DNA from 4 places in the Streptomyces sp. NPDC052301 genome. Region 1 is predicted to be linked to each of the others. Evidence: riboswitches for the same ligand, from Rfam matches in the RefSeq annotation. Region 1 holds a riboswitch; each other region holds the start of a gene.
What was found. Region 1 has a riboswitch for cyclic di-AMP ahead of ACIHEJ_RS37190 (M23 family metallopeptidase). Riboswitches for the same ligand answer to the same signal wherever they lie in the genome.
Positions count from the first base shown of each region.

Region 2: another riboswitch for cyclic di-AMP. It lies ahead of ACIHEJ_RS34325 (transglycosylase SLT domain-containing protein); the one in region 1 lies ahead of ACIHEJ_RS37190 (M23 family metallopeptidase).
Region 3: another riboswitch for cyclic di-AMP. It lies ahead of ACIHEJ_RS27420 (M23 family metallopeptidase); the one in region 1 lies ahead of ACIHEJ_RS37190 (M23 family metallopeptidase).
Region 4: another riboswitch for cyclic di-AMP. It lies ahead of ACIHEJ_RS25790 (C40 family peptidase); the one in region 1 lies ahead of ACIHEJ_RS37190 (M23 family metallopeptidase).

Region 1 is NZ_JBIUBE010000020.1:100,664-103,844, reverse strand. Features, by position in the region: gene ACIHEJ_RS37195 (aldo/keto reductase) at 1-211, opposite strand, end outside; gene ACIHEJ_RS37190 (M23 family metallopeptidase) at 281-1,324, opposite strand; cyclic di-AMP (ydaO/yuaA leader) riboswitch at 1,332-1,501, opposite strand; gene ACIHEJ_RS37185 (PP2C family protein-serine/threonine phosphatase) at 1,763-2,944, opposite strand; tRNA gene ACIHEJ_RS37180 (tRNA-Met) at 3,111-3,181, shown strand, end outside.
Region 2 is NZ_JBIUBE010000016.1:149,061-152,241, reverse strand. Features, by position in the region: gene ACIHEJ_RS34330 (polyprenyl synthetase family protein) at 1-885, opposite strand, end outside; cyclic di-AMP (ydaO/yuaA leader) riboswitch at 1,537-1,711, shown strand; gene ACIHEJ_RS34325 (transglycosylase SLT domain-containing protein) at 1,717-2,205, shown strand; gene ACIHEJ_RS34320 (HAD family hydrolase) at 2,272-3,084, opposite strand.
Region 3 is NZ_JBIUBE010000010.1:164,413-167,593, reverse strand. Features, by position in the region: gene ACIHEJ_RS27425 (M16 family metallopeptidase) at 1-988, shown strand, start outside; cyclic di-AMP (ydaO/yuaA leader) riboswitch at 1,247-1,407, shown strand; gene ACIHEJ_RS27420 (M23 family metallopeptidase) at 1,420-2,175, shown strand; gene ACIHEJ_RS27415 (GntR family transcriptional regulator) at 2,387-3,073, shown strand.
Region 4 is NZ_JBIUBE010000009.1:155,014-158,194, forward strand. Features, by position in the region: gene ACIHEJ_RS25790 (C40 family peptidase) at 73-1,260, opposite strand; cyclic di-AMP (ydaO/yuaA leader) riboswitch at 1,268-1,439, opposite strand; gene pcrA (DNA helicase PcrA) at 1,702-3,181, shown strand, end outside.

The DNA of each region.
Region 1 (3,181 bases):
CGATGATCGTCTCGGACTCGCCGCCCTTGTTGCCCTCGACCCAGGCGGAGTAGGCGTCGGCGGTGTCGATGAAGTTGCCGCCGGCGGCCGTGTAGGCGTCCAGGACGGCGAAGGAGGTCTCCTCGTCGGCGGTCCAGCCGAAGACGTTGCCGCCGAGGGAGAGCGGGAAGACCTCGAGGTCGGAGGAGCCGAGTGTGCGCAGAGAAGTCATGCTCGATGTCAACGCCGGCGGTGGATGATCGCATTCCGCCGCAGGCGCCTGTTCACGAGGACGACACGCTCAGGGGGTGAGGCCCTTGGACCGCAGCCAGGGCGCCGGGTCGACGGCGGTGGCCTGGCCGTTCGGGTGCACCTCGAGGTGCAGGTGCGGGCCGGTGACGTTGCCGGTGGCGCCGACCCGGCCGATGACGTCGCCGGTGGAGACCTTCTGGCCGACCGAGACGTTGATCGAGGACTGGTGGCAGAACCACAGCTCGGTGCCGTCGTCCAGGGTGAGGACCGTGCGGTAACCGTAGGCGCCGGCCCAGCCGGCCTGGGTGACCGTGCCGCTGTGGATGGCCTTGATGAGGGTGCCGGTGGGGGCGGCGAAGTCGAGGCCGGTGTGGTAGCCGGAGGACCACATGGAGCCGGGCTGGCCGAAGGTGCCGGTGAGCGTGTACGAGACGACCGGCAGCGTGTACTGCTTGGCCAGCTCGGCCAGCCGCTCGGCCTCGGCGGCCTTCTTGGCGTCGGCCTCGGCCTTCTCCTTGGCGGAGGCGGCCTTGGCGGCGGCCTCCTTCTCCGCCTTGGCGGCGGCGTCGGCGGTCTGCTTCTCGGAAGCGGCGAGCGCGGCGGCGGTGGCCTTGCTGTCGGCCTTGCTCTGCTGCTGCTCGGCCTGGGCCATGATCCGGTTGCGCAGGGCCTCGCCGGCGCCGGTGCTGCTGTCGCTGTCGGCGGTGGTGCCGACGCCGCTGAGCGCGGTGGCGGTGGCCTGGTGCGTGTCGTCGGAGGAGCCGGCGGTGTCGCTGCCGAAGAGGTGGTCGACGGAGGAGGGCAGGTCCGGCAGGGATATGGAGACCGGCGGCTTGCCGGTGTTGGCGCTGGCCATGCCGCCCGCGCCGACCGCGGCCATCACGCCGACGCCGAGGACGGTGGAGCTGCGCGCGAAGCCGCCGCGCTGCTTGGCGACACGGTGCCGGCCGCGGACCGGGGCGACGGAGTCCTCGGTGGGGTTCCACTCCTCCCAGGGGCCCTCGTCGGCGCGGTAGGCGCCGTAGCCGAACGTTTCGGACTCGCGCTGCGCAGGCACGAACGGGGCTTCTGGGGCAGGCCGGTTGGACGCCACGCGGGCGTACTCCTTTCCTTCCTCCGCCTACCGGGTTAGCTGACGGGTTCGGAGCAGGAAGGTCTCCTACGCGCGTATACCGGCCGTGGACTCTAAGCAGTTCACGGCGGTGTTCGCGTGATTCACCCCAAAGTGGTGGTTCCCCGGTTCCCTTGCAGGATTCGGCGCGTGCGCACGGAGCCGCCTCTTGTGACGGCTGGGACGACCGCGCTGCGTTATCGAACGTTAATAGACGTGCCAGGCACTTTCCAAGCCGTTCGGCTTGATCATTAACGTTTTCGGCCGCGGACTTACCGGTCAGGAAGCCTCCAAATCGGGCGAGTTGGCCACGGTTCAGCAGTCTCGGTGTTTTTGATGGTGACTCAGATGTTATGCGCACGGCGGTCACACGGTCACAGGCCGTCACTTCCCGGCGTATCCCCGCCGTCGCCTCACGGCTCAGGGCCGCCGCACGGCGAGGAGCGCCATGTCGTCCGTCATCCCGCCGCCGGAGTGCCGCCGCACCTCGGTGGCGAGCCGGTCGAGGAGCGCGCGAGGGTCGGCGAAGGGCCGCCCGTCGAGCCGACGTTCCAGGTCGTAGAACCGGCCGTGGCCGTCCCGGGCCTCGGACAGTCCGTCGGTGTACAGCAGCAGCGTGGCCCCGCTCGGAAAGCCCGCCTGCAGGGTCCGGTCGGGCCACCTGCCGAGGTCCGCCATGCCCAGTGGCAGCGCGGGCTCGGGCCCGGTCAGGACGCGCACGGTGCCGTCGGCGTACAGCAGCAGCGGCGGTGGATGGCCCCGGTTGACGAGCCGTACGACACCGTCGCCGTGCGGGAGTTCGGCGAGGACGGCGGTGGTGAACCCCTCGAAGGCGTCGATGCCCTCCCGCCGCGTTCCCTCCCGGGCCAGCGCCCGCTCCAGCCGCTCGGCCACCTCCTCCAGGGTGGCCTCGTGCTCGGCCGCCTCCCGGAACGCCCCGATCACCACGGCGATCGCGGCGACCGCGCCCATGCCCTTGCCGCGTACGTCCCCGACGACCAGCCGGACGCCGTACGGGCTGTCCTGCACCGCGTACAGGTCGCCGCCGATGAACGCGTCCTGCCGTGCCGCCTCGTAGCGGGCGGCGATCTCGAAGCCGCCGATCCGCGCGGCGGGCTCCGGCAGCACGGCCCGCTGGGCGGCCTCGGCGACCTCCCGGGCGGAGGCGAGCCGCCGGTCGCCGAGCCGGACCACCCGGTTGATGGCGAGGGCGAGCAGGGCGACCGTGGCGATGGTGACCACGTCGGTGACGGCGGCGACGGCGGGGTGGGCACCCGAGCCTGCGTGCACCGCGTAGCCGGCGGCGAGGGCCGCGAGGCCGGTGAGCACGGTGGTGCGCAGCGACGACAGGGGCGCGGCGATCAGCGGGGCGGCGGAGAAGAACGGGACGGCGGTGAACTCGTTCGGGGTGAGCAGGCCGTACAGGACACCGCTCACGATCAGCAGGGCGGGCAGGGCGCGGGCCAGGGCGCGGGGACCCGGGCGGCGTGGGCGTCGCGGGGGCGGGGGCTCGTCGACGAGGCCCGGAGCGGGCACGGGGTCGCCGGGCAGCCGGCCACCGGCCCTGGCGTACGCGTTCTCCTCCACCTCTCCAGGGCGCACCGCTTGTCTCCCACTGTCCGACGTACGTCCAGATTTGCGGGCGGGACAGCGTGCGGCGAGCGCTGTGGGCCGACCGGATGATCCGTCCCTCCGGCCCTGCCGACGGGCCCGCGGACCACGGATGTGCGTTCCGACCTGCGCATGGGGTACTCTTGAGACACAACGACGCGGGGTGGAGCAGCTCGGTAGCTCGCTGGGCTCATAACCCAGAGGTCGCAGGTTCAAATCCTGTCCCCG
Region 2 (3,181 bases), on a different contig from region 1:
CTCCAGCGCGGGGTGGTCGCGCAACGCCGCCAGCGCCCGGGCGTGCCGGGCGTCGTCGCTGAGGTCGGAGTCCAGCAGCTCGCACAGCTCGATGTCCTCGGGCAGCCCCAGCCGGGCCGCCCGCTCGCGCAGCCGGAGCACGGGCAGGGTCGGGATGCCCTCGCGCAGGTCGGTGCCCGGGGTCTTGCCGGACTCGTGGGAGTCGGAGGCGATGTCCAGGACGTCGTCGGCGAGCTGGAAGGCGACCCCGAGCCGCTCACCGTACTGGGTGAGCACGTCGACGACCGTCTCGTCGGCGCCGGACATCATCGCGCCGAACCGGCACGACACCGCCACCAGCGAACCCGTCTTGCCACCGAGCACGTCCAGGTAGTGCTCGACCGGGTCACGGCCGTCCGAGGGACCCGCGGTCTCCAGGATCTGGCCGGTGACCAGCCGCTCGAACGCGAGGGCCTGCACCCGGACCGCCTCGGGGCCGAGGTCGGCGAGGATCTGGGAGGCGCGGGCGAAGAGGAAGTCACCGGTGAGGACCGCGACGGAGTTGCCCCAGCGGGTGTTGGCGCTGTCCACGCCGCGCCGCACGGCAGCCTCGTCCATGACGTCGTCGTGGTACAGCGTGGCGAGGTGGGTCAGCTCCACGACCACGGCCGACGGGACGACGCCCGGCGCGTAGGGGTCGCCGAACTGCGCCGCGAGCATCACGAGCAGCGGCCGGAACCGCTTCCCGCCGGCCCGTACGAGGTGCTGCGCGGCCTCCGTGATGAACGGGACCTCGCTCTTGGTGGCCTCGAGCAAGCCTTCCTCGACAGCCGCCAATCCGGCCTGGACATCGGCTTCCAGAGCCTGGTCCCGCACGCTCAGCCCGAACGGCCCGACGACGGTCACGAGGGGTCTCCTGTCTGCTGGTGTCTGCTGGCGATTACGCGGTTTGTCGATAGGTCGCTGCCCTCACTCAAGTCAGCGTATCCGGTCCTGTTTCGATCACCGATAGCGCCCACCGGTCCAGCCTGGGCGGTATCGGATCATGACCGTTATGTTTGCGATCGGATGGTAAGAACGGACATTTATCGACTTAACCCCACCCCATCCGCTTTGTCGCGTACCGGGGAGGCGAGCGGAGTAACGCGCACGCCACCCTCCGCACGGCCGAGACCACCGCCATGACGGCCGCCGCGACGACAGACATGACGACGGGCACCCCGCCAGGACAACGACGGGCACCTCGTCATGGGTTCCACCGCCGCCCGAACCGAGCGCAAATCGCCCGAATCCACCATGTCCGATTTGACGCATTTCGTTATTCCGTGAGTTGGGTCACGTGCTTCCGCCGGCGCCCCCGACCCCGCACCGCGACCCCTCCCTCCTTGCCCGGTCGGCGAGTTGAGGCTTGGCAAACGCAAAGGATCAAGTACCCCATACGGCACAGACCAAGGTCAAATGGGGCGTTGTGTGGATCCGCGACTTGTTCCGGACATGTGCTCTCGCATACGTTCCGGGCCGTCGGGCGGAACGCCGAATCCTGCCGCCGCCCGCATACCCATCCACGAACTCATTCCTACGGCAGGAGCGGGGGACCCAGGTAAGCGCCGGACCGGACGGCACACGTCGCGCCGGAACGGCTAGGGGTGAAGCCGTGCCTTCCCGGAAGGCACGGCCGGGCACCTCCCCGCCCGAACCCGACAGCTCACCTCGCAGGCGACGGAGAGGAACTTCCCCATGCCTGCTGCCGCTCAGCACCGCCGTGCCTGGCACAACCGCTTCACCCGCACCCTCGTCGTCGCCGGCACCGGTGCCGCCGTCCTCGCCCTGCCGCTCATCGGTGCGACCAGCGCCTCCGCCGCCACCCCGGCCGCCACGACGGTCTCCACCACCCCGGCCGGGTACCCGAACAACCTGGACGGCTGGATCCGCGAGTCCCTCGCGATCATGGCGGAGAAGGGCATCCCGGGCTCCTACAACGGCATCTACCGCAACATCATCCGGGAGTCCTCGGGCAACCCGAACGCCATCAACCTCTGGGACTCCAACGCCGCCAAGGGCATCCCGTCCAAGGGTCTGCTCCAGGTCATCGACCCGACGTTCAACGCGTACCACGTGGCCGGAACGTCGTTCAACATCTACGACCCGGTCGCGAACATCACCGCCGCCTGCAACTACGCGGCCGCCCGGTACGGGTCGATCGACAACGTGTTCGGCGCCTACTGACCGGCGGCGGCGCCGTCCGAACCGGTGCCGCCGGGCGATGGCCACAGGCTCCTACTGATATCCCGGTCAGTCGGTCGGGAACAGTCTTTCGAGGACGACGGCGATGCCGTCGTCCTCGTTCGACGAGGTGACCTCGTCGGCCACCGCCTTGAGTTCGGGGTGGGCGTTGGCCATGGCGACCCCGTGTCCGGCCCAGTCGAACATCGGGATGTCGTTGGGCATGTCGCCGAAGGCCAGCGCCCGACCGGGAGCGATGCCCAGCCGCTCGGCGGCCAGCGCCAGCCCGGTCGCCTTGGTCACCCCGCACGGCTGGAGTTCCACGGTTCCCGGCCCCGACATGGTGACCGTCGCCAGCGATCCCACCACCGCGCGCGCGAGGGTCGCCAGTGCGTCGTCGGACAGCGTGGCGTGGCGCAGCAGCACCTTGCTGATGGGCGCGCGCCACAGGTCGTCGCGCCGCCCGACCCGCACCGCCGGCAGGGTCGGGTGCGGCATCCGGTACCCGGGCTCGATGAGCGTCAGCCCGTCCACGCCGTCCTGGTCGACGGCCGCGTAGACCTGCCCCACCTCGGCCTCGATCTTGCCGAGCGCGGTCTCGGCCAGCTCCCGGTCCAGCCGCACCGACCAGAGCAGACGGTCGGTCGCGGCGTCGTAGACCTGTGCGCCCTGCCCGCACACCGCGAGCCCCCGGCAGCCGAGGCCGGCCAGCAGGGGTCGTACCCGCGGGGCCGGGCGGCCCGTCACCACCAGGTGGCGTGCACCGGCCCGCGCCACCCGCGCGAGCGCCGCGAGGGACCGTTCGGAGACGGTGTCGTCGCGGCGCAGCAGCGTCCCGTCCAGGTCGGTGGCGATCAGTGCGTACGCGGGGGTGGGTGCCATGATCAGAGAATACGGACACGCTGCCTGGCCGACTCACCTGTGATCGCGCGTACTTGTGTGCTGCCCGGCCCCAAGTGGTGCCCGGCTGCTCCCTGAT
Region 3 (3,181 bases), on a different contig from region 1:
CTTCGCCGAGAGCGAGGTCGAGCGGCTGGTCCGCAACCGTCTGGACGAGATCCCGCACGAGCTGGCCAACCCCTCCCGCCGTGCCGCCAAGGAGCTCTCCAAGGAGCTGTTCCCGGCGGCCTCGCGCATGTCGCGCCCGCGCCAGGGCACCGAGGAGACCGTCGAGAAGATCGACGCCGCCGCCGTACGCGCCTTCTACGACCGGTACGTCCGCCCCGCCACGGGCACGGTGGTCGTGGTCGGCGACCTCACCGGGATCGACCTGGACGAGCTGCTCGGCGACACCCTGGGCGCCTGGACCGGCACCCCGGGCGAGCCCCGTCCCGTGCCGCCGGTGACCGCCGACGACACCGGGCGCGTGGTCGTCGTGGACCGTCCCGGCGCCGTCCAGACGCAGCTGCTCATCGGCCGGGTCGGGCCGGACCGGCACGACCGCGTGTGGCCCGCCCAGGTGCTCGGCACCTACTGTCTCGGCGGCACCCTCACCTCCCGCCTGGACCGCGTGCTGCGCGAGGAGAAGGGCTACACCTACGGCGTGCGCGCGTTCGGGCAGGTCATGCGGTCCGCCCCGGACGGCACCGGCGCCTCGATGCTCGCCATCAGCGGCTCCGTGGACACCCCGAACACCGGCCCCGCGCTGGACGACCTGTGGAAGGTGCTCCGCACCCTCGCGGCGGAGGGACTGACCGACGCCGAGCGGGACGTCGCCGTGCAGAACCTGGTCGGCGTGGCGCCGCTCAAGTACGAGACCGCGGCGGCCGTCGCGAGCACCCTGGCCGACCAGGTCGAGCAGCACCTGCCCGACGACTTCCAGGCGACGCTGTACCAGCAGCTGGCGGCGACGGGCACCGTCGAGGCCACCGCGGCAGTGGTGAACGCCTTCCCGGTGGACCGCCTGGTGACCGTCCTCGTCGGTGACGCAGCCCAGATCAAGGCGCCGGTCGAGGCCCTCGGCATCGGCGAAGTCACCGTCGTGGCCGCCGAGTAGCGTTCGTGACCGCCGGGCAGCGACAGGCACGGCGGCACGCACGCACACGCCGTACGCGCGCGTGGGCCCTGACGACCTACGGGTCGTCAGGGCCCTTGTCGTTCCACTCGCTTCCTCAGATGCCCGATTTGAGGCGGAGGTTGCCTGTCTGTGCTGTGGGATGCGCTACAAAACACCCGTTGCGTTTGAGGTCCGAGAGCCGCCCCGCTTAGCGTCGTCCGGGCTGTTCGTCAGGCAGTGCGCCGCACCCGCGGCACCGGACAGTCATCGCCGAGTCCCCGTACGGCGCGAGCCAGGGGAGCCGGGGACCCACCGTCCCTGGGGTGAATCGGGCGCCCGCGCGGAAGCGGGGGAGCCCGTAGGAGACCTTCCTGCTCCGAACCCGTCAGCTAACCCGGTAGGCGAGAGGGAAGGAAAGGACCAGCCACTTCATGGCGTTCATGTGCGCCACCGGGAAGCACCGCAAGCCCGGTCGGGTCAAGCGCACCACCGCTCAGGCGGCCGGTGTCGCAGCCCTCACCACCACCGGTGTCATCGGCACCCTCGCCGCCTCCCCGGCCCTCGCCGCCGAGAACTCCGCGGAGCAGACCGGCCTCACCCCGGTGCTCACCGTGAGCGACAACATCGCCGAGCACATCGACGCGCAGGCCGCCGCCCAGAAGCAGGCCGCCGAGCAGAAGGCCGCCGAGGAGGCCGCCGCCAAGGCCGCCGCCGAGAAGGCCAAGCAGGAGCGCGAGGCCCGGGTCCGTGCCGCCCGCGAGGCCGAGCGCAAGCGGCTGAACACCTTCGTCCCGCCGATAGCGCACTCCTACGTCTCCACCGGCTACGAGGCCAGCAGCTCCCTGTGGTCCTCCGGCCACCACACGGGCATCGACTTCCACGCCGCCAGCGGCACGGCCGTCCATGCGGTCGGCACCGGCACCGTCGTCTCCACGGGCTGGGGCGGCGCGTACGGCAACCAGATCGTGATCCGGATGGCCGACGGCATGTACACCCAGTACGGCCACCTGTCCTCCATCGGCGTCACGGTGGGCCAGCAGGTCACCCCCGGCCAGCAGATCGGCCTGTCCGGCGCGACCGGCAACGTCACCGGCCCGCACCTGCACTTCGAGGCGCGTACGACGCCCGACTACGGCTCCGACGTCGACCCCGTCGCCTACCTCCGCAAGCACGGTGTGAACGTCTGACCGACCGGACGGCGATCCGCCTGTACCTCTCCGAAGCCCCGGCTCACCGAGCCGGGGCTTCCGCCGTATTTTCGCCCTCTCCGTCAGGCCCGGTGTCCAAAAAATATCCATGGATTACGGCCCGCCGTCGGAAATTCCGGCTCATTGCAATAGAGTCACAGAACACGCGTCCATCGTCGACGTTTCACGGGGATTAAGGCGGAGGTCGGTCATGCGTATTCCGGCGCACTCGGTGTGCACGGCGATCCGGGACGACATCGTCGCCGGTGTCCATGAGCGCGGCAGCCGCCTCACCGAGGAAGTCCTGGCCCGTCGCTACGGCGTCTCACGCGTCCCCGTCCGCGAGGCCCTGCGCACCCTGGAGGCCGAGGGCTTCGTGGTGACCCGCCGGCACGCGGGCGCGTGCGTGGCCGAGCCGACCGAGCACGAGGCCGCCGACCTGATGGAGATGCGCCTGCTCCTGGAGCCGCTCGGTGCCGCCCGGGCCGCGCAACGGCGCACCGAGGCCCATCTGAAGGTGCTGCGCGGACTGGTCCGGCTCGGCCAGGAGCGCGCCAGGAGCGGCAACAGCGCCGATCTGCGGGCGCTGGGCGGCTGGTTCCACGAGACGCTCGCCCAGGCCTCCGGCAGCCCGTCGCTGACAGCGATGCTCACCCAACTGCGTCACAAGATCGCCTGGATGTACGCGGTGGAGGCGCCGCCGAGCCCCGTGGAGTCCTGGGCGGAGCACGGCGCGATCGTGGACGCGGTGGCGCGCGGCGACGGCGAGCGCGCGCGGGCGGTCACGGCCGTGCACACCGAGCGGGCGGCGGCCGCGCACCGGCTGCGCTTCCGCCGGGCCGCGGAGCGTGTGAGGACTTCGCAACACGCCGTAAACACGTCGGGTGGGCGGCATTAACACCGGCACCGTATACAAAGAGAAGGTATTCGGCGGCCGGATATTTCGCCGCCCTTTTCCTGCTGCCGTGAATTCGGTGACCGCAGGCTCTGTCGGCCTGCCCGTCCG
Region 4 (3,181 bases), on a different contig from region 1:
GAGGTCGTGCCGGCCCCGGGCACGACGCGGGCCGTCCGCGTCGTGTGCACCGCACGCGCGCGTGCGCCGCGGTCAGACCGGTCGCACCACGCTGTGGATCACCGGCTCTCCGAGGTGGTGGACCGCCTGCTCGCGGACGTACGCGCCGGGGCCCGGGGCGTGGATCATCATGCCGTCGCCGGTACAGAGTCCGACGTGGCTGCTGTCGTCGCGGAAGAAGACCAGGTCACCGGGGCGGGCGTCGTCGAGGGGCACGGCCGTGCCGGCGAACGCCTGGTCCCGGGCCGCGCGCGGGAGGGTGACGCCGGCGGCCTTCCAGGCGGCCTGGGTCAGGCCCGAGCAGTCGTAGGAGCCGGGGCCGCTGGCGCCGCTCACGTACGGCTTGCCGATCTGGGCGCGGGCGAAGGCGATCGCCTTCTCGGCCCTGGTGGCCTCGGGGCCGGGGGCGACGTAGGCCTGCGGTCCGGCGTCCGGCTGCTTCTCCTGGGAATGCGCGGTCGGGCGGGGGCTCGCCTCGGCCGTGAGCCGGGACAGCAGCTCGCGCGCGGTGCCGAGCTTGCGCTGGACGGCGGCCTTGGCGCCCTTCACGTCGTACGGCGCGGCGGCCGGTGTCTCCGTGGTCCTGGTGGCCTTCTCGCGTTCGGTCGCGTCCTTCACGCGCGAGGCCAGCCGGTTCATCACCCTGTGCTGGGCGAAGTGGTCCTGCGGATACTCCGCGAGGAGGGAGGCGGCCGGGTCCGGGGCCGCCGTGAACGGCGCCAGACCCTCGCGGGCCCTGGCGCGCCGGGCCGCGCGCCGGGCGCCCTCCTGGCGCGGTTCCTCGACGCGCGCCCGTTCGTGGGCCGTCCAACCCCGCTCACGCGCCCCCTCCGGGACCGCCCGGTCCCCGACGTGCGCCCGCTCGTGGACCGTCCGGTCCTCGCCGAGAGCCCTGTCCCGGGCCGTACGGTTCTCGGCCAGCGCGCGCTCCCGGGCCGCCTGGTCCTCGGCCCTGGCCCGCTGCCGGGCCGCGGCCTGTTCCTCGGCGCGCGCCCGTTGCCGGGCCGCCGACTCCTCCTCCGGCGATGCGTCGGCGCGGCGGTAGAACTCGTCGATCTTCTTCTCGATCTCCTCCAGGCTCGGCCTGCCGTCGTCGGCGGAGGCTGCCTCGGCCGTCTGGGACAGGACGGCCACGGAGGTGAACGCGGCGGTGGCGAGGGCAGGGCCACGCAGGCCCGGTCCACGGGTGCCGACGGGGCGCGGCTTGCGGTGCGACGCCAAGGCTGGCGACTCCTTCCAACGTGCCGCCTACCGGGTTAGCTGTCGGGTTCGGGCGCGTGCTTCGGAAGGGTTGCCCTACGGCGTCGTCCCGGGCGGGAGTCGGCCGATTCACCCCAGGATCGGTGGGTCCCCGGCTCCGGGCGCCGTGCGGGGCGCGCCGGACTCGGCGGAGGCCGCATGGCCCGGCGACGTTCGCCGGAGAGGGGTCGTGCGGCCTGACGGAAACCTAGCCAACTCGTGTGTCTTCTGTGAAGGTTGGTGCGAGGTATGTCCGATACATTTCCGTGACCTGAGGGCACTTTCACGTCCACGTGAGCAGGTGCTTCCGCAGCGTGAGGGGTTACCGGGCACTATTGACGTGAAGATCAACTCTCCGCCGGACCGGCCATGTTCCGGGGACGGCGACCGGTTGTCGGTGGGGCGCCCTAGACTCGGAGAGCGATGAGCAGCCTCTTTGACGACAGCTTCCTGGCGGACCTCCAGCCCTCGCGCGGGCACGAGGAGGAGCCCCCGCCACCGCCCGAGGACGACCACGCTCCGGAGCCGCTTCCGGACGATCTGTTCGGCGGGAAGTTCGACGTGCCGCCGGACCGGGATGCCTACTACCGCGACGGCGCCCCGCGCCCGGCGATCGACGCGGCGGCGCTCCTGGAGGGGCTGAACGAGAACCAGCGCGCCGCGGTCGTGCACGCCGGCACCCCGCTGCTCATCGTCGCCGGTGCCGGCTCCGGCAAGACCCGTGTGCTCACCCACCGCATCGCGCACCTGCTCGCCGAGCGGAACGTGCACCCGGGCCAGATCCTCGCGATCACCTTCACCAACAAGGCCGCGGGCGAGATGAAGGAGCGCGTCGAGCAGCTCGTCGGCCCACGGGCGAACGCGATGTGGGTGATGACCTTCCACAGCGCGTGCGTGCGCATCCTGCGCCGTGAGTCGAAGAAGCTCGGCTTCACGTCGTCGTTCTCGATCTACGACGCCGCGGACTCCAAGCGCCTGATGGCCCTGGTCTGCCGCGACCTGGACCTCGACCCCAAGCGCTTCCCGCCGAAGTCCTTCAGCGCCAAGATCAGCAACCTGAAGAACGAGCTGATCGACGAGGAGGACTTCGCCGCCCAGGCCTCCGACGGCTTCGAGAAGACCCTCGCCCAGGCCTACGCCCTGTACCAGTCGCGGCTGCGCGAGGCCAACGCCCTCGACTTCGACGACCTGATCATGACGACGGTCAACCTGCTGCGCGCCTTCCCGGACGTCGCCGAGCACTACCGCCGCCGCTTCCGGCACGTCCTGGTCGACGAGTACCAGGACACCAACCACGCCCAGTACGCGCTCGTCAGGGAACTCGTCGGCACCGGGGATCACGACGAGGACACCCCGCCCGGCGAGTACGATGTCCCGCCCGCCGAGCTGTGCGTGGTGGGTGACGCGGACCAGTCGATCTACGCCTTCCGCGGTGCGACGATCCGCAACATCCTCCAGTTCGAGGAGGACTACCCGGACGCGACGACGATCCTGCTGGAGCAGAACTACCGCTCCACGCAGACCATCCTGAGCGCGGCCAACGCGGTCATCGAGCGCAACGAGTCCCGCCGCCCGAAGAACCTGTGGACCAACGCCGGCCAGGGCGCCCGGATCACCGGCTACGTCGCCGACACCGAGCACGACGAGGCCCAGTTCGTCGCCGACGAGATAGACCGCCTGGTCGACGCGGGCGACGCCAAGGCCGGCGACGTCGCCGTCTTCTACCGGACCAACGCCCAGTCCCGTGTCTTCGAAGAGGTCTTCATCCGCGTCGGCCTGCCCTACAAGGTCGTCGGCGGTGTCCGCTTCTACGAGCGCAAGGAGGTCCGGGACGTCCTCGCCTACCTGCGTGTCCTCGCCAACCCGGAGGACTCGGTGCCGCTGCGCCGCATCCTCAACGTGC